DNA from 3 places in the Promicromonospora alba genome. Region 2 is predicted to be linked to each of the others. Evidence: predicted binding sites of a transcription regulator. Region 2 holds the regulator's gene; each other region holds the start of a gene.
What was found. The regulator LexA, encoded in region 2, represses DNA repair genes until DNA is damaged. The targets are predictions, from matches to a motif close to TCGAACANNTGTTCGA.
Positions count from the first base shown of each region.

Region 1: the regulator LexA is predicted to act here: its motif matches at 4,146-4,161, upstream of ruvA (Holliday junction branch migration protein RuvA).
Region 3: the regulator LexA is predicted to act here: its motif matches at 2,269-2,284, upstream of ACFO6V_RS01455 (HNH endonuclease signature motif containing protein).

Region 1 is NZ_JBHSFI010000003.1:165,873-173,636, forward strand. Features, by position in the region: gene secD (protein translocase subunit SecD) at 1-1,711, opposite strand, end outside; gene yajC (preprotein translocase subunit YajC) at 1,793-2,224, opposite strand; gene ruvB (Holliday junction branch migration DNA helicase RuvB) at 2,367-3,431, opposite strand; gene ruvA (Holliday junction branch migration protein RuvA) at 3,457-4,086, opposite strand; gene ruvC (crossover junction endodeoxyribonuclease RuvC) at 4,250-4,816, opposite strand; gene ACFO6V_RS05975 (YebC/PmpR family DNA-binding transcriptional regulator) at 4,910-5,671, opposite strand; gene pdxT (pyridoxal 5'-phosphate synthase glutaminase subunit PdxT) at 5,740-6,366, opposite strand; gene ACFO6V_RS05985 (NUDIX hydrolase) at 6,389-6,931, opposite strand; gene ACFO6V_RS05990 (hypothetical protein) at 7,011-7,481, opposite strand; gene ACFO6V_RS05995 (hypothetical protein) at 7,604-7,764, shown strand, end outside.
Region 2 is NZ_JBHSFI010000005.1:198,048-205,811, reverse strand. Features, by position in the region: gene ACFO6V_RS15910 (carbohydrate ABC transporter permease) at 1-853, shown strand, start outside; gene ACFO6V_RS15905 (carbohydrate ABC transporter permease) at 855-1,742, shown strand; gene ACFO6V_RS15900 (ATP-dependent DNA helicase) at 1,785-3,881, shown strand; gene ACFO6V_RS15895 (L-lactate dehydrogenase) at 3,891-4,880, shown strand; gene lexA (transcriptional repressor LexA) at 4,966-5,781, opposite strand; gene ACFO6V_RS15885 (LysM peptidoglycan-binding domain-containing protein) at 5,973-6,419, shown strand; gene nrdR (transcriptional regulator NrdR) at 6,539-7,009, shown strand; gene ACFO6V_RS15875 (DUF5302 domain-containing protein) at 7,154-7,381, shown strand; gene ACFO6V_RS15870 (helix-turn-helix transcriptional regulator) at 7,596-7,764, shown strand, end outside.
Region 3 is NZ_JBHSFI010000001.1:302,674-310,437, forward strand. Features, by position in the region: gene ACFO6V_RS01445 (ANTAR domain-containing protein) at 1-105, shown strand, start outside; gene ACFO6V_RS01450 (glycoside hydrolase family 76 protein) at 154-2,079, opposite strand; gene ACFO6V_RS01455 (HNH endonuclease signature motif containing protein) at 2,345-4,216, shown strand; gene ACFO6V_RS01460 (GntR family transcriptional regulator) at 4,271-5,365, opposite strand; gene ACFO6V_RS01465 (glycoside hydrolase family 76 protein) at 5,454-6,497, opposite strand; gene ACFO6V_RS01470 (ABC transporter substrate-binding protein) at 6,556-7,764, opposite strand, start outside.

The DNA of each region.
Region 1 (7,764 bases), on a different contig from region 2:
GGGCGTCGGAGACGGCGGACTGCGGACCGGAGAACTGACCGGCGCCCCGGTACCGCGGCGCGACGTCCAGGCGGTCGGCCGAGAGGCCCGACGCCTTGTGGCCGTCACGGAAGAACGGCACCTTGGCCAGCAGCTCCATGACCGGGTGGGTGAACCAGATGACCACCATGACGTCGATGATCGTGGTCAGACCGAGCGTGAACGCGAAGCCGCGCACCCCGCCGACCGTCATGAAGTACAGGATCACCGCGGAGAGCAGGTTCACTGCCTTGGCCGCGTAGATGGTGCGGCGCGCACGGAGCCAGCCACGCTGGACGGCGAGCCGCAGCGTGCGCCCGTCACGTAGCTCGTCACGGATACGTTCGAAGTACACGATGAACGAGTCCGCCGTGAAGCCGATGGCCACGATCAGACCGGCGATACCGGGCAGGGAGAGGCGGTAGCCCATCCCCCAGCTCAGGAGCGCGATCACCACGTAGGTCATCGCACCGGCCACGACCAGCGACAGGACGGTCAGCAGACCGAGCGTGCGGTACTGGAACAGCGAGTAGACGACGACCAGCGCCAGACCGATCAGACCGGCGAACAGACCTCGCTGGAGCTGCTCGGAGCCCAGCGTGGCCGAGATCGTGTTCTGCCCCTCGACCTCGAAGGTGAGCGGGAGCGAACCGAAGCTCAGCTGGTTGGCCAGCGTGGCGGCCGTGTCGCGGGTGAACGAGCCGGAGATGCTGGCCTGCCCGTTGGTGATCGGGTCGTTGCTGCTCGGCGCGGAGACGACCAGGCCGTCCAGCACGATGGCGAACTGGTTGCGCGGCGGCTCCAGCGGCGTCAGGCGCGTGGTGGTCTCACGGAACTTCGTGGTGCCGTCGGCGTTGAAGTCGAGGTTGACACCCCAGACGTTCGAGACGGAACCGTTCGCGCCCGGCTGCAGGCCCGAGGTGGCCGAGGTCAGGTCGGTGCCGTCCACCTCGACGGGGCCGAGGATGTACTTGGCCGCACCGGTCTGGTCGCACGTGACGAGCAGCAGGTTCGGGTTGTCACCACCGCCGCCCTGGAGGTTCTTCGGGTCGGTGCAGTCGAGCGCGTCGAACGCGGCCTGGACCGACGGCGTGATCTGCGCCAGGTCGGACGGGTCCGTCGCCGACTCGATCGCCTTCTCCTGCTCGGCGATCTCCTCCTTGGTCGGCTCGGCGGCCGCGGCGTCCTCGGCCGCGGCGTCGTCGCCCGCGGCCGCGTCGGCACCGTCGCCGGACGCGGAGGGGCTCGCCGAGGGCTGCACGGTCGCAACCGGGCTGCCGATCGTCAGGACCGGGCGGAACTTCATCTGCGCCGCCTGCGAGATCAGCGCGACGGTCGCCGGGTCCACCTTGCCGGGGATCTCGACGACGATCTGGTCGGCCCCCTGGCTGGCGATCTCGGCCTCGGTGACGCCGTTGGCGTCGACACGCTGCCGGATGACACCGATGGCCTCTTCCATCGCCTCCGGGGTGATCTCGGATCCGTCGGAGGTGACGGCCTTCAGGATGACCTGGGTGCCGCCCTGCAGGTCGAGGGCCAGGCCAGGGGCCAGGCTCGCTCCATCAGGATTGTCGCCCGACCTTCCGTCGAACTGCCAACCAGCCAAGAGGGCGCCGAAGGGCAGCAGGATCGTCAAGATCGTCAGGAGCACGATCGTGCGAACCGGCCGCGAGCGCCGGGTGTCAGTCGCCAACGTCTGTCTCTTCTCGTGTGCGCACCGGGATACGTCCGGTGCGGGTTCGGCGCCGCCCGGGGTTACCGGACGGCGCGGCCGTCACTTACCGTCTGCTTCGGCGTCCCGCCGCTGCTGCTCCTGGTACTCGCGCTTGGCGGTGTCCAGCTCAGACAGGTCGTCGGGAACGTCCTTCGTGTCGGGGCTGATCGTACTTGCCGTTTCGCCGTCCGTTGTGACTTCGGACTCATCGGACGCGTCATCGGTGTCCGCGTCGTCGGCGAGGGGCTCCTCGATCTTCTTCGAGATCGCGGCGCGGAGCCACGTGGTGGGGCTGCCCGGGAAGGACTCGATGGTCACCTGGTCGGTCTCGTCGTCGACGTCGAGGACGGTGCCGATCATGCCGGAGGCGGTCATGACCTTGGTCCCGACCGTGAGGTTGTTTCGGAACTCCGCGGCCTCGCGCTGCTGCTTGCGAGTGCGGGAGGACATGAAGAACATCACCACGAGGAGGATCGCGACGAGAATGAGCATTTCCACGGTAAGGGTCCCTGTTCGATTGCGGTGTCGGATGAGCAGCGCTCGTATGTCGCGCACGTTCGACGAGGATCCAACCCAGTGTAGTGCCGGGGCCGGATCCTCGGGTGCCCCCGCGGGGGGCGCCACGTGATCAACGTCAGGGCTCGGGCAAAGTTCCCGGGGACGACTGCGCGGGAGGCGTGAGCCCCAGGTGCTCCCAGGCCGCGGAGGTCGCCACGCGGCCGCGCGGGGTACGTCCGATCAGGCCCTCGCGCACGAGATAGGGCTCGGCGACGGTCTCCACCGTCTCCGCCTCCTCGCCCACGGTCATGGCCAGCGTGGACAGGCCCACGGGTCCGCCGCCGAACCTGGTGCACAGCGCCGTGAGCACCGCGCGGTCGAGGCGGTCCAGGCCGATGGGGTCTACCTCGTAGACCTCGAGCGCGGACCGCGCGGCGTGCAGGTCGAGGCGTCCGTCGCCGCGCACCTGCGCCCAGTCGCGCACGCGGCGCAGCAGGCGGTTGGCGATACGAGGGGTGCCACGCGAGCGGCCGGCGATCTCGTGGGCCGCCGCGTGCTCCAGGTGTACGCCGAGCAGCCCGGAGGAACGCAGGATCACGCGCTCCAGCTCCTCGGGCGAGTAGTAGTCCATGTGCCCGGTGAAGCCGAAGCGGTCCCGGAGCGGGGCGGGCAGCAGGCCGGAGCGGGTGGTGGCGCCGACGACGGTGAACCGGGGCAGCGCCAGCGGGATCGCCGAGGCGCCTGCGCCCTTGCCGACGATGACGTCGACCCGGAAGTCCTCCATCGCGACGTACAGGAGCTCCTCCGCGGGCCGGGCCAGGCGGTGGATCTCGTCGATGAACAGCACGTCCCCCTCCTCCAGCGAGGACAGGACGGCGGCGAGGTCGCCGGCGTGCTGGATCGCGGGGCCGCTGGTGAGCCGCATGTGCGCCTCCAGCTCGCCCGCGATGATCATCGCCAGGGTCGTCTTGCCGAGACCGGGCGGGCCGGACAGCAGGACGTGGTCGGGCGGGTTGCCGCGCGCGACCGCTGCCTGCAGCACGAGGGAGAGCTGGTCGCGCACCACCCGCTGGCCGACGAAGTCGTCGAGCCGCTTGGGCCGGAGCGCGGCCTCGGCGGCCCGCTCGATCTCGTCGGCGCTCGGCGCGACGATGCGGCTCCGCTCGCCCGCCGAGCCGCTTCCGGTGTCCGAGTAGTCCATGCCGGTGGTCGAGCCTGCCGGGGCCTCAGCCACGGTGTCCTCCCAGCAGGCGCAGCGCGGCACGGAGCGTGGTCGCGACCTCGTCGGCCGCTATCGCGTCGGTCCCGGCGTCGGCGAGCACCTTCGCCACGGCGTCGTCGGCCTGCTTGGCGGGCCAGCCGAGACCCGCCAGGGCCTCGACCACGCGCTCGGAGTGGTCGCCCGCACTCGCGGCGGGCTCGGTCGCCGCGCCCGCTCCGGCGAGCGCCCCCGACGGCGGCCCGAGCCGGTCCCCCAGCTCGAGGACTATGCGCTGCGCGCCCTTCCTGCCGATGCCCGGGACACGGGTCAGCGCGGCGAGGTCCTCACCCGCGACCGCCCGGCGCAGCGCGTCCGGGGTGTGCACCGCGAGCATCGCGAGCGCCAGGCGTGGCCCGACGCCGGACACCGTCTGCACCACCTCGAACACGTCGCGCTCGTCGGGATCGCCGAACCCGTACAGCGTCATCGAGTCCTCGCGGACCACCATGCTCGTCGAGACGCCAGCCGTCTCGCCGACGCGCAGCGTGGCCAGCGTGGTGGGCGTGGCGTGCACGAGATAGCCGACGCCGCCGACGTCGACCACCGCGCGGTCCAGGCCCACATGGGCCACGGTTCCCGTCAGCGAGGCGATCACGGGGTCCCCCTTCTCGGGTCGTGGATGGGGCCCCGGCGATCCAGCTCGTCGAGACCCACTCGAACAGTCGTGCGACGACCCTAACAAGCCGGACCACCCGGTCCCCCGCACCACGCCGCCGGCGGCAGCTGCACGCACCCGCACCCGGGCGGGGCCGGCAGGGCTAGCGGCGGGGGCGCTGCTTCGCTGCCTGTTCCGCGGCGGCCCAGGCGCGCTGCGCCGGGGTGAGCTCGTGCCGGTCGCCGCCCTGCAGCGCGCCGGCAGGGCGCCACAGGTGGCAGACGGCGAGGGCCAGCGCGTCGGCGGCGTCGGCGGGCCGCGGTGCCTCGTCGAGGTCGAGGATGCGGGTGATCATCGTCGTCACCTGGGCCTTGTCGGCGCGGCCGGAACCGGTCACCGCCGCCTTCACCTCCGACGGCGTGTGCAGGGCGACGGGCACGCCCCGGCGGGCCGCGGCCACCATGGCCAGGCCCGCTGCCTGGGCGGTCCCCATCACCGTGCCGACGTTGTGCTGCGCGAACACCCGCTCGACCGCGACGACGTCGGGCACGTGCTCGTCGAGCCACATGTCCAGGCCCTCGGCGATCTTGAGCAGCCGCAGGTCGGTGGACAGCTCCGGCTCCGAGCGGATCACGCCGACCGCGACCATCCGCGCCCGGCGCCCGGGCAAGGAGTCGACCACACCGATTCCGCACCTGGTCAGGCCCGGGTCGACCCCTAGTACGCGCATGGCGTCAGGTTCTCATGACGCCGGGCGGGGTATCGACAGGCTCGACCAAAGGGTGCGGCCGGACCTACGAAGCGGGCCCGACCAGCGGTGATGTCACTCCTCTTCGTCGAGGGCTGCCATGACCTCGTCGCTCGCGTCGAAGTTCGCGAAGACGCTCTGCACGTCGTCGCTGTCCTCGAGCGCGTCGATGAGGCGCAGGATCTTGCGAGCGCCCTCGACGTCCACCTCGACCTGCATGGACGGGTGGAAGATCACGTCGGCGGAGTCGTACTCGATGCCGGCTTCCTGGATGGCCGTACGCACCGACACCAGGTCGGTGGCCTCGGTGAGTACCTCGATGACCTCGCCCTGGTCCGTCACGTCCTCGGCGCCGGCGTCGAGCGCGGCGAGCATGACCTCGTCCTCGCCCACGCCGTCGCCCTTCGGGACCACGATCAGGCCCTTGCGCGAGAACAGGTATGACACCGAACCCGGGTCGGCCAGGTTGCCGCCGTTGCGGCTGAACGCCAGGCGCACCTCGGAGGCGGCGCGGTTCTTGTTGTCGGTGAGGCATTCCACCAGCACGGCGATGCCGTTGGGGCCGTAGCCCTCGTACATGATCGTCTGGTAGTCGACGGCGTCGGCGCCCTCGCCCGAGCCACGCTTCAGTGCGCGGTCGATGTTGTCGTTCGGAACCGACGACTTCTTCGCCTTCTGCACCGCGTCGAACAGCGTCGGGTTACCGGCGAGGTCGCCGCCACCGGTGCGCGCCGCGACCTCGATGTTCTTGATCAGCTTCGCGAAGAGCTTGCCGCGCTTGGCGTCGATCGCGGCCTTCTTGTGCTTGGTCGTGGCCCACTTTGAGTGACCTGACATGCCTCTACCTGACTCCTTGCATTTCCGATGGCTCTTTCAATGGCGTCGAACGGTAGCGGGGAAAGCGCTCAGCCGCCCGCAACCATGCCGACGAACAACCCGTGCACTCGCGTGTCCCCCGTGATCTCGGGGTGGAATGCGGTGGCGAGCAGCGGACCCTGCCGTGCTGCGACGATCCTACCGGCGGCCGCCACAGGACGGCCCTGCGTATCCACAGCGGGGATGCGTGCCAGCACCTCGACGTCGCGCCCGGCCTCCTCGATCCAGGGGGCGCGGATGAACGCGGTGCGTACCGGACCGCCGTCGGGGATGCCGACGAGATCCAGGTCCGTCTCGAACGAGTCGACCTGCCGCCCGAACGCGTTGCGCCGCACGACGACGTCCATGCCGCCGACGGTCTGCTGGTCGGCGGTGCCGTCCAGGATCCGGTCGGCGAGCAGGATCATCCCGGCGCACGAGCCGTACACCGGCAGGCCCTCCTTGATCCGGGCCTGCAGCAGGTCGCGCAGCTCGAAGATGCGCAGCAGCTTGTCGATGGTCGTGGACTCCCCGCCGGGGAGCACGAGCCCGTCGACGGCGGCCAGCTCGGCCGGGCGCCGCACGGACACGGCGTGCGCGCCCACGGACTCCAGGGCGGTCAGGTGCTCACGGACGTCGCCCTGCAGGGCGAGGACGCCGATGGTCGGTGTACTCACAACTGATCATTCTACGTGTGGCTCAGTCGTCGAACTGCTCGCCCAGGTGCCGGACCTGTCCGTCCCAGCCCGCCACCAGGCGGTCGACGACATCGGGCAGCTCGGGTGGGAACACCTCCAGCGGCTGGTCGCGCAGCTCCGCCGCCGACAGCCAGGCCAGCTCGTCGAGCAGCTCCCGCTCGGCGGGCGTCCAGCCGACGTCGGTCATCTCGATCGCCTCCGGCGTCCGCGCGAGGTAGAAGACCTCGTGCTGGCGGCACGTCTCGGCGAAGAACTCGAAGATGCCCGTCCGCGTGAGCACCGGACCCACCAGGTCGTCCGTGTCGAGCGTGATGCCCACCTCCTCGTGGAGCTCCCGCAGCGCTGCCTGCTCGGGGGTCTCCCCCGCGTCGATGCCGCCGCCCACCGTGAACCACCAGGACCGTTCGGGCTGGTTCACGTCGTGCGAACGCACCACCAGGACCCGGCCCGCGGCGTCCAGCAGGATGACGCGGGCCGCCGAACGCTCCCGGATGCCGTCCGGTGCCGGGACCCAGTCGTCCCCGAGGGCGGAGGTGATGGACATGCGGGTCAGGATAACCGGCGCGGTCTCGGTGATGATGGGCCGCGTAGCGAGCGGCCCGCCCGCGACGCTGGTCGCGCCGTCAGCCCCACGCCAGGCTCAGCACGGCCTGGCCGTCGGGTGCCTCGACGGCTTCGACCAGCATCCCGTCCAGGTAGTACTGGGTGCCGTCGGCGGTGATGATCGTGGCGGTGCTGCCCCCGCTCGACTCGCTCTCCGCGGAGAGCGTCAGGCCGATCGAACCGTCGGCGACGTCGTCGACGGTCAGCAGGCTCCAGCCGCCGAGTGCCAGGCCTGTCGGCATCTCCCAGCCCAGCTCCTCGTCCAGCTCGATCTCGGTGCCCGCCTCGACGACGACCTCGCAGGTGGCGTCGAAGCAGGCGTCGTAGCTGGTGCCGTCCGCCGCGGCGACCGGCCCGTCGTCGGGCACCGTGGACGCCGTTCCCGAGGACGTGCTCGTCGCCCCGTCCGGGCCGCTCGGCTCCTGTCCGGGCCCACCACAGGCCACCAGACCGAGCACTACGAGCGCGAGCGCTGCATGTCGGCGCCTCATGGACATCCCCTCCGTCGGGTCCTGGATCCTGTGCTCAGTTGTACAGGCCGGGTCCCGGGAGGGGTCCCGACGACGCATAATCGCCGTACCTGCATCCAGCGACGCGCATACGGAGGCGATCGATGTCCGCAGACCGGACCACGGCGTGGCAGAACAGGCTCTACTTCGTCCTCCTCGGCCTGACCGATGCCGACCTGAGGGACGCGGGAGTGCGGTTCGACTACACCCGTGACTCGCTCGGTGACCTGGAACGGGTCGTCCTGGACCGCTTCGCGGCGACCGG
Region 2 (7,764 bases):
CACCCTGATCATCGCGCTGCCGATGATCCTCGTGTTCGGCGTCTTCTCCTGGTTCCCGATCGGCCGCGCGCTCGTCATGAGCGTCCAGGAGACGAACCTCGTCACCGCCCCCGTGTTCGTGGGGCTCGACAACTTCGTGTTCGTGCTGCAGGACCCGCTGCTGGGCAAGGCGGTCCAGAACACGCTGTGGTTCGCCCTGCTCGCGCTCGTCTTCGGGTACCCGCTGCCGCTGGCCGCCGCGGTACTGATGAGCGAGGTGCGGCGGATGCGGGGACTCTTCTCCGCGCTGGCGTACCTGCCCGTCGTCGTGCCGCCCGTCGTGGCGGTGCTGCTGTGGAAGTTCTTCTACGACGCCTCGGACACCGGCGTGTTCAACACCATCGCGGGCTGGGTAGGGTTCGGCCCGTACCCCTGGCTGCAGGACGCCGGCAGCGCCATGCCGTCCCTGGTCCTCGAAGCGACCTGGGCCGCGGCGGGCGGGACGGTGATCATCTACCTCGCCGCGCTCGTCGGGGTGCGGACCGAGCTCTACGAGGCCGCGGAGGTCGACGGCGCGGGCGTCTGGCGCAAGATCTGGCACGTGACGCTGCCGCAGCTGCGCGGCGTCCTCTTCATCACGCTGATCCTGCAGATCATCGGCACCTCGCAGGTGTTCCTCGAGCCGTTCCTCTTCACCGGGGGCGGCCCCAACAACGCGACCCTCACGATCCTGATGCTGATCTACGACTACGCGTTCGGGAGCAGCCTCGGCGGCAACTACGGGGCCGCGACCGCCCTGAGCCTGATGCTCGCGGGCGTCCTGGCAGTCCTCTCCGCGGTGTACTTCCGCGTGACCCGACCCTGGAGCAGCTGACATGGCAGCCACCATCGAACGCGGCATCGTCTCGGCCCACGACCGGCGCCGGCCGAGCGTACGGACCTCCCTCGGCGTGCTGCAGGGCGGCCTGCTGATCACCCTGGTCGTCGTCGGGCTCGGGCCGATCCTCTGGCTCGCGAAGGCCGCCGTCACCCCTACGCAGGAGACCCTGCGCGAGCCGCTCGGGCTGTTCCCCACCGGGATCGACTGGGCCAACCTCGCCACGGCGTGGAACCGGGCCGAGATCGACCACTACTTCGTCAACACGCTGATCGTGGCGCTGGGGGCCTGGTTCTTCCAGATCCTGGTCGCCACGACCGGCGGCTACGTGCTGTCGGTGCTGCGGCCCCGGTACGGCAACGTGATCTTCGGACTCGTGCTCGCGACGCTCTTCGTGCCGTCCGTCGTGCTCCTCGTGCCGCTGTACCTGACCATCCTCGACGTGCCGATCGTCCACATCAGCCTGCTCAACACCTTCTGGGCGGTCTGGCTGCCCATGGGCGCCAGCGCGTTCAACGTGCTGCTCGTCAAGCGGTTCTTCGACGGCCTCCCGCGCGAGATCTTCGAGGCCGCGCGCGTCGACGGCGCCGGACCCTTCCGGCTGCTGTGGAGCATCGTGCTGCCGATGTCGAAGCCGATCCTCGGCGTCGTCTCCGTGTTCGCCGTCATCGCCGCCTGGAAGGACTACCTCTGGCCGTTGCTCGTGCTCCCGGACCCGCAGAACCAGCCGCTCTCCGTCCGGCTGCCCGCCATCGCCCCGTACCTGGAGCTCGACGTGTTCCTCGCGGCGCTCGCGATCTCCACCGTGCTGCCGATCGCCCTCTTCCTCGCCTTCCAGCGCCTGTTCCTCAGCGGCGCAGGGCTGGGCGGCGCGGTCAAGGGATAACCCCTCGGCCGGCCGCCGGCACCTGTGGACGAGATGGGGTGCATGTCGGTGGTCCGGCCTAGGATCGAACGCGTGACCAGCCTTTCCGACGCCCCTCCCCAGACCACCGACATTCCCGATGTCGAGGAGCTTCTCGACCTCGCCGTCGGTGAGCTGGGCGGTGGGCGCCGGGACGGCCAGCACCGCATGGCCGTGGCGGTCGGCGAGGCCATCGAGAAGGGCGAGCACCTGCTCGTCCAGGCGGGTACCGGCACCGGAAAGTCGCTCGGCTACCTGGTGCCCGCCGTCCGGCACGCGGTCGCCGCCGACAGCAAGGTCATCATCTCGACGGCAACCCTGGCCCTCCAGCGGCAGGTCATCACGCGCGACCTGCCGCTCGTCGCCAAGGCCGTGACGCCGCAGCTCCCGCGCGAACCGAAGATCGCACTGCTCAAGGGCTGGCACAACTACCTCTGCGTGCACAAGGTCGGCGGCGGCTACCCCGCCGACGAGCCCACCCTGTTCGACCTGCCCGGCGGCGAGGACCACCCGCGCACCGAGGAGCCCGCGGCTTCCGGCGGCGCTCGCGGACGGCGCAGGGACGACGGAGCTACGCTCGCCGACCACGTCCGCCGCCTGCACGAGTGGGCGAACGAGACGGAGTCGGGCGACCGCGACGACCTCGTGCCGGGCGTGCCGGACCGGGCGTGGCGGCAGGTCTCGGTCACCGCCATGGAGTGCCTGGGCGGCAAGTGCCCGATGCTCGCCGAATGCTTCCCCGACAAGGCGCGGGCCGCCTCCCGGGAGGCCGACGTCGTGGTGACCAACCACGCGATGCTCGGCATCGCGGCCACGGGCAGCCCGGGCATCCTCCCGGAGCACGACGTCGTGGTGGTGGACGAGGCGCACGAGCTCACGGACCGGGTCACGTCCTCGGCGACGGTCGACCTGTCCATGGCCTCGGTCGAGAACGCCGCACGCCTGGCGCGGCGGCACGCGGGCACCAACACCGACTCGCTGGACGCCGCCGCCCAGGCACTGGGAACGCTGCTGGTCACGGCCCCCGCCGAGCGGTTCCCGAACGGCCTGCCCGACGAGCTGCGCCTGGCGGTCGGCGCGGTGCGCGACGCGGCCCGCGAGGTGCTGAGCACGCTGAAGCCGGAGGCGGGCGGCGGCAAGGGACAGGCTCCGGCCCAGCCCGAGCCCGGCCTGAAGATGGCGCAGGGCGCCATGCTGCAGCTCTTCGAGACGGCGGAACGCATGTCGTTCCAGGACACGACCGCCGACGTGCTGTGGTGCTCGCGCCCGGACAACAGCTGGGGCGGGTTCGCCGACAACGTGACGCGGCTGCATGCGGCGCCGCTGCACGTGGCCGGCCTGATCCGGATGCACCTGCTGGGGGAGGCGACAGGCGTCTTCACGTCGGCCACGCTGGCGCTGGGCGGCACGTTCGACGCGGTGGCCGGCACGCTCGGCCTCAAGGGCGAGGACGCCCCGCCGTGGCACGGCCTCGACGCCGGCAGCCCGTTCGACTACCCGCGCCAGGGCATCCTGTACATCGCCCGGCACCTCCCGGCGCCGGGCCGCGAGCCGACGACGGAGGCGCAGCTCGACGAGATCGCGGAGCTGATCACCGCCGCGGGCGGCCGCACGCTCGGCCTGTTCTCGTCCCGGCGTGCGGCGAACGCGGCGGCGGAGGCGATGCGGGAGCGGCTGGACTTCCCGATCCTGGCGCAGGGCGACGACCAGCTGCCCACCCTCGTGCGCGAGTTCGCCGAGGATCCGGAGGCCTGCCTGTTCGGCACGCTGTCCCTGTGGCAGGGCGTGGACGTGCCGGGCCCGTCGTGCCAGCTCGTGCTGATCGACCGCATCCCGTTCCCGCGCCCCGATGACCCGGTCAAGGCGGCACGCGCCAAGGCGGTGGAGCAGGCGGGCGGTAACGGGTTCATGGCGGTGTCCGCGCAGCACGCGGCGCTGCTGCTTGCGCAGGGCGCCGGGCGCCTCGTGCGGAGCATGGACGACAGGGGAGTGGTGGCGGTCCTCGACCCCCGCCTCGCGACGGCCCGCTACGCGTCGTTCCTGACCCGCTCGATGCCGGGGTTCTGGCCGACGACCGACTCGGCGCTGGTCCGTGCCGCGCTGGCGAGGCTCGACACCTAACCTGGGGGCATGGCAGCCCTTTCGGACATCCCGGCCGCGCCGTCCTCCGGCGCCCGCACCACCAAGCTCGCGATCGTGGGCGCCGGGGCGGTCGGCTCCACGCTGGCCTTCGCCGCACTGGCGCGGGGCTCGGCGCGGACCATCGCCCTGCACGACGTGAACCGGGCGAAGGTCGAGGCCGAGGTGCTCGACCTCCAGCACGGCCTCATGTTCACGCCCCAGGCGCAGGTGATCGGCTCGGACGACGTCGCAGTGTGCGCGGGCGCCGACGTCGTGGTCGTGACCGCAGGGGCGAAGCAGAAGCCCGGGCAGACCCGGATCGACCTCGCCGAGGGAACGATCGGCCTGATGCGCAAGATCCTGCCCGGCCTGGTCGACGTCGCGCCGGACGCCACGTACGTCATGGTGACCAACCCCGTCGACGTCGTGACCTACGCGGCGCTCAAGATCTCCGGCCTGCCGCGCGAGCGGCTGTTCGGCAGCGGCACGGTGCTCGACTCGTCCCGGCTGCGCGTGGTGCTCGCCGAGCGCTGCGGCGTGGCGGTGGGGAACGTGCACGCGTACATCGCCGGGGAGCACGGCGACTCGGAGATCGCGCTGTGGAGCTCGGCGTCGATCGGCGGTGTGCCGCTGCTCGACTGGGAGCCGCTGGGCGGTAACCCGCCGCTCGACGCGGCGGTGCGTACGGAGGTGCACCACGAGGTGGTCGACTCCGCGTACCGGATCATCGCGGGCAAGGGGGCCACCAACTACGCCGTCGGCCTGGCCGCCACCCGCATCATCGAGGCGGTGCTCAACGACGAGGGCCGGATCATGCCGGTGTCCTCGCTGCTGGACGACTACCACGGCATCAGCGACGTGTGCCTGTCCGTGCCGTCGCTCGTGGACCGGCGGGGTGTCACGGCCAACATGCGGGTGCCGATGTCCTACGACGAGCTGGCCGGCCTTCGTGCGTCGGCGGAGAGCGTGCGGGCCGTGCAGAGGCAGTTCGGCTTCTGAGGAGACCGCGAAGTAGAGCGCCTGTCCGCCTTACGCACGCTGAGCGTTGCGCAGGGCGGACAGGCGCTCTACTTCGCGAACCTCGTTACAGGCTGCGCAGCACCGCGACCACGCGGCCCAGGATCTGGGCCTCGTCGCCGGGGATCGGCTCGTAGGCCGGGTTCTGCGGCAGCAGCAGCACGTGACCGTCGGTCTGCTTGAACGTCTTGACCGTGGCCTCGCCGTCGATCATGGCGGCGACGATCTCGCCCTGCTCGGCGACGTTCTGCTGCCGTACGACCACCCAGTCCCCGTCGCAGATCGCGGCGTCGACCATCGAGTCGCCGGCGACCTTGAGGAGGAACAGCTCGCCGTCGCCCACCAGCTGGCGGGGGAGCGGGAACACGTCCTCGACGACCTGCTCGGCAAGGATGGGGCCACCGGCAGCGATACGGCCCACGAGCGGCACATACGACGGCGGGGGGGTGCTGGCGTCGTCGGGCACGGAGCCGCCCCAGTGGACCTGGCCGCTGCGGCGCGGCTCGGGCCAGTGGATCTCGCCGCGCGTCGGCTTGTCGACCTGCTCGGCCATCGGCTCCACGAGCTCCATGGCGCGCGGCCGGTTGGGGTCGCGGCGCAGGAAGCCCTTCTTCTCGAGCATCTGGAGCTGGTGCTTGACGCTCGACGGGCTGGCCAGCCCGACGGCCTCGCCGATCTCGCGCATCGACGGCGGGTAGCCCCGCGTCTCGAACGACTGCCGGATCGTGTCCAGCACCAAGCGCTGCCGTTCGGTGAGGCGGTCAGTCGGCGAGATCGTGTGCACGTCAGCGACCGCCTTGTCGGCTGGCGTGTCCAGCGTGGCGACGCCGGAGGCTGCCGTGTCGACGGCTCTCGTGTCGCTGGTCCCGTCCCGTCCCGTCATGCCCGTGCCCCTCCCGTTCCGACAAATGTTCTCCTGTGCGCTACCCACTCTAGGTCACAAACGCGCTCGGCTCAAACGAATGTTCGAGCGTGTCTCGACATGGACGGTGTCCCGTGCTACACAATGGTACGGGCGTTCGACGAACGCTTGTATGAACGACAGAAGCTCAGTCACTCATTCGAGGAGGGGCCATGGGGGACGTGATCCCGCTGCGGCAGTACACCCCGACGTATGAACAGGCGTATGCGCCGTCGTATGGCCGGGCGTTCGTGCCGGCGGCCCGACCGGCTGCGGTCCGTGCGTACATCCCGGTGGAAGGGCGCACGCTCGCCGGCCGGCTCGGCCTGGCCGGCCTCCGGCTCACGCGGCGCGGCCGGGTGGTCCTCGTGCTGCTCGCCATGCTCCTGCTCGCTCCGATGATCACGTGGGGGGCGACGGCGGTCGCCAGTTCCCCGGGTGAACCCACCGAGGTCCGGGTGCACGCCGTGCAGCCGGGAGAGACGCTCTGGGGCTTCGCCCAGGAGATCGCGAGACCCGGCGAGGACGTGCGACACGCGGTCGGCAGGCTGCAGGACCTGAACGAGATGTCGACCGGCACGCTGCGCGTCGGGGAGCTGTTGCTCCTGCCCAAGGAGTGACGAAAGGCCTCGATTCGCCGACGAATGTTGCGGCTATGTTGCAAGGGGGTGGTTTGCCCGCTTACGGTCGGGGCGCGACCGGAGGCCTCCGGTCGATGGTCGACCACGCAGGAGTGAGCATGCACTGCCCGTTCTGTCGCCACGCCGACTCGCGCGTGGTGGACTCGCGGACTGCCGACGACGGCCTGTCGATCCGGCGCCGACGGCAGTGCCCGAACTGCAACCGACGGTTCACCACCGTGGAGACCGCGAGCCTGTCCGTGGTCAAGCGCTCCGGCGCCACAGAGCCGTTCAGCCGCGACAAGGTCGCCGCGGGTGTGCGCAAGGCGTGCCAGGGGCGCCCGGTGAGCGACGACGACCTCGCGATCCTGGCCCAGCGGGTCGAGGAGACCCTGCGGAGCAACGGCAGCGCGGAGATCGACGCGTACGAGGTGGGCCTCGCCATCCTCGGCCCGCTCCGCGAGCTCGACGAGGTGGCGTACCTCCGGTTCGCGAGCGTCTACCAGGCGTTCGACTCGCTCGAGGACTTCGAGAGCGCGATCACCTCGCTCCGTGCGGAGCGCGCCGAGCGGGCGGCCGCTCAGGCATAGGGAGTCTGCGCGGCCGGGCGCGTCGTCGTCGGCCGTAGCCTGGGTGGAATCCAAAAATGTTGGCACCTGGCTGTGCCGTGGTGCAGGCTGGGGCCGACGACGGACCCGATCGAGGGACCCCCGGAACAAGAGGAGGTGATCGGTGTGACGGACGAGAAGCCCAATGCCGAGGCAGCCGAGACCAAGGGTGCTGAAGAGCCCAAGGTCGCGACAGCGCCGAGCACGGACGCGAAGGCGAAGTTCAAGGAAGCTCTGGACCGCAAGAATGCGGCTCGGAGCCGGACCTCCGCGGGCGATGTGAACACTGGTGCGGTGCACGGCTCGGAGACGACCGGCCCAGTCCAGAAGATGTTCCGCCGCAAGTCCGGCTGAGACTGTTCGGCCGAGGCCGTCGACCAGGTATCTGACCTGGTCGGCGGCTTTTGTTGTCTCGCGAGGCGCCTAGCAAAGGGATAGATGACCCGCGATGACACAGTTCGTGACACGGTTTGAACGCTCGGGAATGACCGATAGTGCCTACGGATGCTCGACACTGTCGGCGCCGTTGGCGCACCTCAGATACATGAGCGCCTCGCACGACAAGCCAATGGATCGCACACCGATGTGGACCCTCGAGGAGCTGTGCACGGTCCTGCGCACCACGCCCGCGACCATCTACACCTGGCGGAAGCACGGTCAGGGGCCCCGCGCCCACAAGGTCGGTCGGCACCTGCTGTCCGCAGACGCTGACGTGCGCGCGTGGCTCGAGTCGCGTG
Region 3 (7,764 bases), on a different contig from region 2:
GACTGCGTCCGGCCGGTGGAACCTGCGCCGAGCTGGGATCCCGTGCCGGCCGGACCGGCAGACCCGGCCGACCCGACGGGCCACCCGGCACCCCAGGCCGCCTGACCCCATCCGGGGCCCGTCACCGGGCCGACCGGATGGCGGCCAGGTCAGTCAGGACGTACCGAACTCCGCCGCGACGTGGTAGACCCCGCCGCCCCAGCCGTCCTCGGGAAAGGCGTCGGTCACTTGGATGTACACGGCCTTGTCCGGGCCGAGGTGAGGCGTCAGGTCGAGGGTGTGGTCGGCCTTGTTGGAGCTGTCCCTGATCGGCTCGTCCTCGGTCAGCACGGTGGTCCAGCTCTCGCCGTCGGGCCCGACCTGGACGACGTACTGGTTGTCGATCGTCAGGGTCGCCTCGGCCGACGTGGCCTCGGCGGGGAACGGGAACCGGTAGACGAAGTGGCTGGTGCCGTCGGCGAACCGGCTCCCGACGTGGCTCAGCCCTGAGCCGCCCGCGTCCCAGAGCCAGGCGAGCTCCTGCGTCGACCCGGCGTCGAAGTCGATGGTGCTCGCCACCTGGATCGTGACCCGCGTGGTGTAGCTGAGGCCGGGCCTCGCGGTGACCGTCACGGTCAGCGGGTAGCTGCCGTCCGGGGTGTTCGCGGGCACCGTGACGTCCAGTGGGATGCTGGCCCGCGCGGGCCTGCCGTCGCCCGGCGGGACCAGCCGGACCCGGCTCCGGGCCGGATCGACGGTCCAGCCGCGCGGACCGCTCACCCGCACGTCGGCCCGCACGGGCCGGCGTCCCTCCGACGTCGCGGCCACCTCCACGTCGGTCCGCGCCGACGACGTGGCCCCAGGGCTCGGCATCACCACCAGCTGCGTCGGCGACATCGTCGCGGACAGCGACCGGCTCGGCGCGTCCTGGGGAACGTCGGCGATCAGCGCACTGAGCGCGCTGGCCTGGGTGCGCCAGTCGAAGACGTTCGGCGAGGCCGCGGTGCCAACGCCCGACCAGCGCAGGCCGAGCCGCTCGGCGGAGTCGCGGTCGTTCGCCCAGATCGTCGCCGCCTGCCGGTCCACGAACTGCGCGTAGCGCGCGTCGCCGGTGGTGTCGGCCAGCTCCGTGAGGTAGCGCATGAAGATGCCCTTGAACTGCTTCTGGTTGTCGTCGCAGGTACGGCCGAGCGGATCGCAGGACTCGGTGAGCACGCCCTCCGTCGTCAGCGCGTCGGAACCGAGCGCCGCATCGGCCAGGCGCCGCGCGGCGGCGAGCAGCTCGGCGTCACCTGTCGCCCGGTACAGCTCCAGCGCCGCGCCGATACCGAGGCCCTGGTTGTAGCTCCACACCGTGTCGCCGTTGTTGGCGCAGGCGTCGGTCAGCCCGTCGTTGACCAGGCCGTCGGAGTTGATCAGGCCGCTGGCGGCGTACCAGTCCCAGGCCTCCCGGGACCGGCTCAGCCAGGCGGTGTCGCCGGGGATGCGGTTGTGCAGCTCGGCCGTCAGCCGGATCCACTGGCCGTTGGTGACGGCGTTCTTGTAGGTGCGCTCCTCGTTCCACCAGATCCCGCCGCCGCACGTGCTCGGGTCCCAGAACCCGTGCATGAAGTCGGCGATGGTGCCCGCCATGTCGAGGTACTTCTGGTCGCCGGTCAGATCGTAGGCGGTCACCCAGTTCAGGGCCCACCAGCCGGCGTCGTCGATGGCTCGGCTCGTGAAGTTGCCGTAGATCTCGTCGGTGGAGCGCTCCCCGGCCGGGAACGGGCCCTTGTTGGTCTCGAAGCTGTGGTCCAGCACGTCGAGATAGCTCCGGTCCCCGGTGCGCTCCATGTAGTCGCCGATGATCTGCAGGGCGACCGCGGAGTTCCACCAGCTCGACGGGAACCACGCCTTCTGCTCGTCGTAGGAGTCCAGCAGCACCTCGGTGGCGACCCGGGCACGGGCCACGGCGGTCGCGCTCTCGTCGGCCGCGCGCGTATCGGTCGAGCCGGCGGCCACCGAAGCTTGCGGAGGCGGGCTGGCCTGGACGGCGGCGACCGGCTGGAGGCCGACGACCACGGCAAGAGCGATCAGGACAAGTCGGATCCGACGCGGCATCAGGTGTGCTCCTCCCCCGGGCGCGACGTTGCACCCGGATTCACCTCAAAACGTACATTAGTAAAAGGCGCAATGCACCCATCTGTCCGATCTCGCCGAAAATGGCATGGCATACCGGTAAGCCCCCTGTCCCCATGTCCGTACGCGGGTGGCAGACGGCCGGGCGGGTGTCAGTGGCTCCGCATAGGATCGAACAAACGTCCGCAGCAATGAGGCGTATCCATACACTTATGGTTGGCGATGAGAGTGGAGGAGGTGTGCTCGCATGAGCGGAGAACGGTGTGACGACGGCGGGCACGGCGCGCTCCGGTACGACGCGTTCCTGGCCGGTGGTTCCAGAGCTGGCGACGACGAGGCGGTACCCGACGACGCGCCATTCGACGATGTGACGCCGCTCGACGATGTGCTGCCCGCCTGGGATGCGGACGCGAGCGCTGCCCTGGACGGGCCACCCGGCGGACCACCGCCCGACTGGCCGCCGGATGTCGTACCGATCGTGTTGTGGCCGGTCGAGACCCTGCGCACGGCGTTGAGCGGGGCGCCGGGCGTGCAGGTGGCGCGGGTGGTGGCCGAGGTCACCGACTTGGAGAACGGTCTGCTGGGCGACCTGTCGGACGACGCTCTGGGCGATCTGGTCATGGCGTTGGGCCGGTTGCAGTCCTGGTCCGCGGGCTTGCAAGCGAGGGTCGTCGCCGAGCGTGCCGCGCGGGAAACTCACCCGTTGGCACACAGCTCGCTGGTCGGGCAGGTCACCAGCGAGCTCGTCGTGACCGAGCCCGAGGCCGTGGAGGTCGTGGTCCGGGCCGAGTCCGGTACCCAGCACCCCACCGTCATCCAGGCGTTGGTGGCGGGGCGGATCGATGTGCGCAAGGCGCACACCCTGCTGCGGTCCGCCGCGCAGCTCACGGTGACCGAACGCGCCGAAGCGATCCAGAGATACCTGCCCCTGGCGCCCCGGCGGACGTGGAGGTGGCTACGGAACAAGATGCTCGCGTTCGCCAAGAACCGGCACGGCGCCGCGCAGACAGCGAAGGCAGAGACGGCCCGCCGCAGTGTGCAGGTGGACCGGGCGGAGAACGACATGGGCTGGCTGTCCGCGTACCTGCCCGCGACCGACGCAGCGGCAGTCTGGGGCGTCATCGACGACATGGCCCACCAGCTCCGCCACACCACCGGCGAGGACCGCACCCTGGGACAACTCCGTGCCGACTCCCTGACCGGCATCATCACCGGCCGCATCCTGCCCGCCGACCGCCTCACCGACACGGACACGGACACAACTGGCGCTGCCGGCTCCAGCAGCGGCGACACGAACGCCGCCGGCCTCGGCACGGCGGCGTCTGATGCCACGGACGTGCCGGTATGCACCTGCGGCGGCAAGACACCCGTCCAGCAGATCGTCGTGCAGCAGATCGTGCGGCCGGTGCGGATCACGCCCACCCGACCCGTGGTCCGGGTCACGATCCCCGCCACCGCGCTGCTCGGCCTGGACGACGCCCCAGGATACCTGGCGGGGTTCGGCCCCATCCCGGCCGAGACCGCACGGATCATCGCGCAGGACGCGACCTGGCAACGCCTGCTCACCGACCCCGTCACCGGAATCCTGACCGACTACTCCACCACTACCTACCAACCTGGCAAAGTCCTCCGCGCAGCCATCGAAGCCAGAGACGAGACCTGCACCTTCGGCTGGTGCGACACCGCCGCCAGCAGATGCGACCTCGACCACATCCGACCCTTCGACCACCAGCACCAGAACAGAAGCACGGGCACGGGCACGGGCACGGGGAACGCTCCCGGGCAGACCCGCGCGCAGAACCTGCACGCCCTGTGCCGCAAGCACCACCTGCTCAAGACCCACGCCGGGTGGGGTGTCGTCCGCGACCCTGCGACCGGGGTCACCACCTGGACCACCCCGACAGGCCGGACGCAGACCCGGCCACCGACCGTGCTGGACACCCACATCGAGATCGACGACATCGACCCCGACACCAGTCACGACCTGACCCTGCGCGCCCTGACCGGGCAACGCCTACCTCGCGCCTACACCACCACAGAACCCGGCACCGTACCGAACCAATCGACCGACTCGACCCACGCGACAGCCGAAACTCAACCCGATGAACCACCGTTCTGAGCGAGTGTCAGCGGTCGATGCCGGGACATCCGGCTCGGCAGACGAGGAACTACCTCAGCGCGTCGAGCTCCCCGGCACCAGCTCGGTGGGCAGCGTGACCTTGGTGACCTGCCCGACCTCGCGGATCTGGGCGAGGACGAGGTCCACCGCCTCGTGCCCCATGCGCGACTCGTCCTGCCGGATGTGGGTGAACCGGTAGCGCGCCTTGTCGTAGAACGCGTCCGGGTGGTCGAAGCAGACGATGCCGAGGTCACCGGGGACGGTCCGGCCGGCCCGCTGCGCGGCCTCCCGCAGCAGGACGGCGATGTTGTACTCGGTCGCGACCAGGCCCGTCAGGCCGGGGTTGGTGGCGAGGAACTTCTCGAGCTCGGCGATGTCGTCGTCGGGCGCGACGCCGCTCCCGGGGACCGTCGAGCGGACCTGGCGGAACTGGTGCGCCGGGTCGAACGGGATGTGCCGGGTCGCGTGCGCGGCGACGACGCCGTCGAGCCGGTCCTGCACCGTCGAGACGGTGCTCGCCGCCGACACCAGCCCGACGTGGTCGTATCCCGCGGCGAAGAGGACGTCGGCGGCCTGGCGGCCCGCGGAGACGTTGTCGGAGCAGACCGACGACACCGGGACGCCGTCGAACACGCGGTCCACGATGGCTACCGGGAACGACTGGGTGATCAGCTCGAGCACCGCCGGGGGCACGTACTGCGACGAGCTCGGCTCAAGGATCAGCCCCTGGACGCCGTCGGCCACCAGCGCCCGGACCATGTCGTCCTCCGCCTCGCGGTTGCCGAGGCTGCGCTTGACCACGAGGTTCGCGACCGTGCTGGACGCGTCGAGCAGCCCGGCCAGCACTCGCGTGCCGAAGGTGTCGTCGAAGTCGGTCAGCACGCACCCGATCAGCGGGGTGGGCCCGCTCCCGGTGCTGACGGCGTTCGTGGCGGTCTCGCTGACGACGACGGTGCCCAGCCGGGGCCGGCGCGTGATGTAGCCGTCGGCGCGCAGCAGGTCCATCGCCCGCTTGAGCGTGATGGCACTGACCCCCAGCTGCTTGGTCAGCTCCGCCTCTGCGGGCATCCGGTCGCCGACACCATAGGTGCCCGCATGGATGGCGTCACGGAGCTTCTCGTACACCTCGAGGTAGAGCGGCTGGCTCACTGATGCCCCTTCACCGGTCGGACGTGGCCAATCAGTATGACCAATGATTCCGCTGAACCCAGCATGGCCCGCCGTATGCGGCAGGTCATCACCGCGCCTCGAGCGACGCGCGCAGCTCGAGCGCCATGACCGCGCTCAGCTGGGTCGAGTAGAACACCGGCAGCTCGGCCGGACGGCGCCAGTCGCCGCCCGCCAGCAGGTACCCGTCCCGCAGGCTCGTCTCCCACAGCCGGTCGGTGCTCGTGCGGACGAACTCGACCAGCGGAGCGGCGTCGGGCGACGTCGTGCCCAGCCGGCCCAGGAGCGTGCCCAGGTAGCGGTAGAGCACGCCCTTGAACAGGCCCTCGTCTCCCCCGCCGCCCTCGCTGCCGACGACGCCGTCGGGCGCGAGCTCGCGCAGCGCCGTCGTGGCCGTGCGCAGCGCGCGGGCGACGAGCTCCGGTTCGTGCACCACCGCGTCGAGCGCGACCGCCGCCCCGATGTACAGACCCTGGTTGTAGGTGAAGCGCCACTGCGTGTCGATCCGGCCGTCGCCCTCGCGGTTGATGCCGTCCTCGACGAACCCGTCGGGCCCCACGAGCGTCGCGGCGATCCAGTCGAACGCCGCGACGCCGTGGTCCAGGTACCGCGGGTCGGGGTCGTGCTGGTGCAGGCGGGCGGACAGGATCACGAACGGGCCGTTGGCCGGCGTGTTCTTGTAGTACAGCTGCTGCTTGCGCCACGCCACGCTCGCACCCAGCGTCTCGTTCCACCCGTGCTCGACGACGTGCTCCCAGAGGGCGCGGGCGTCGTCCAGGGGTTCCTGCCGCCCGGTGGCACGCGCCAGCCGTTCCAGGGCCAGCGCGTACCAGAGCATGTCGTCGAAGTAGTCGTTGAACAACGACTCCCCGTTCCGGCCGCGCAGGTTGGCGCTCGTCGCCTCCGCCGCTGTCAGCCACGCCTTGTCCCCGGTGCGCTCGAACGCGTCGAGGCGCACGTCGATGACGTGGGCGAGCCACCAGTAGTTGAACGTCGAGTTGTCCCCGACCGGGTAGGTGTTGTCGAGCAGCTGCGGCTCGGCAGTGCCGAAGAAGTGGTCGAGACTGCGCTGCGCCAGGTCGGCGCGGTCCGGCCAGGGGTTCGGGGTCGTCATGTGGCTCCTTGGGTCACTGCGCGTCGGGCTACTGCGTCCGGTGTTACTGCGTCCGGTGTTACTGCGCGTTGTCGGCGAGGATGCGGTCGCCGAGCTCCTGGGCCTCGGCCAGCGCCGTCCGCGCGTCGGTCTCACCGCCGAGGAACTTCTCCAGCGCGGGGATGAGCGCCTTGCCCTCGACGTCGGAGGCGCCGGGGATGTTGGAGCGCACCTCGGCGTACTCCATGGTCTCGATGAAGGCCTGGTACCTGTCGTCCTCCGTGAAGTACGGGTCGTTCGCGGCCTCGACGTTCGCGGGGATCCAGCCGGAGATCTTCGCGAAGTCGACGCCGTTGGCCGGCTGCGTGGTCCACCACTTCATGAACTCCCAGGCCCCGTCGGGGTTCTCGGCACCCTCCGGGATGACCAGGCCGAAGCCGCCCATGCCCGCGCCCTGGTCGCCGTCCGGGCCAACCGGCGGCTGCACGATGCCGTAGCTCACGTCGGCCTCGTCCAGCGCGGTCAGCGCCCACGGGCCGTCGTACTTGATCGCCAGCTTGCCCTCGGCGAACGAGTCGACGCCCTCGCCGAAGCCGGGCTCGTACACGCCCGCGTCCAGCAGGCTCTGCCAGAACTCGAGCACCTCGAGGCCTTCCGGGCTGTTGAACGCGGTGGCGGTGCCGTCGTCGCTGAACATCTGGCCACCCGCCTGCTTGAGCCAGATGTTGAACAGACCCGGGTCGTCCAGCGCGAAACCGGCGACGCCCAGCTTGTCGCCGTCGCGCTGGGTGGCCGCCTCGGCGGCCGCCTTGAGCCCGTCCCAGTCGGTCGGGGGCTCGACGCCCGCCTCCTCCAGTAGGTCGGTGTTGTAGAACAGCGACCGGTTGTCGACGAGCAGCGGCAGGCCGTACGTGCCGCCGTCGACGACGAGCTCGCCCATCGCCTGGTCGTAGAACTGCGCGGTGTCGACGCCGTCGGCCTCGATGTACTCGTCGAGCGGCGCCAGCGCGTTCTTGGGCACGTACAGCGGGGTGTTGTAGCGGTCCCACAGGACGACGTCGGGCACGCTGCCGGACGCGAGCGCCGTGAGCAGCTTCTCCTCGACGAGCTCCTGGCCCACGTACTCGACCTCGTACTCGTCCTGGGACTCGTTGAAGGCGTCGGCCTGCGCCTGGAGCTGCTTGGCCTGGTCCCCGGACCAGGAGCCCCAGAACGTGACCTCCTCCGGGCCGCCGCCCGAGCCGCCGTCGGACGCGCTGCCGCAGGCGGTCAGGGTCCCGGCCAGTAC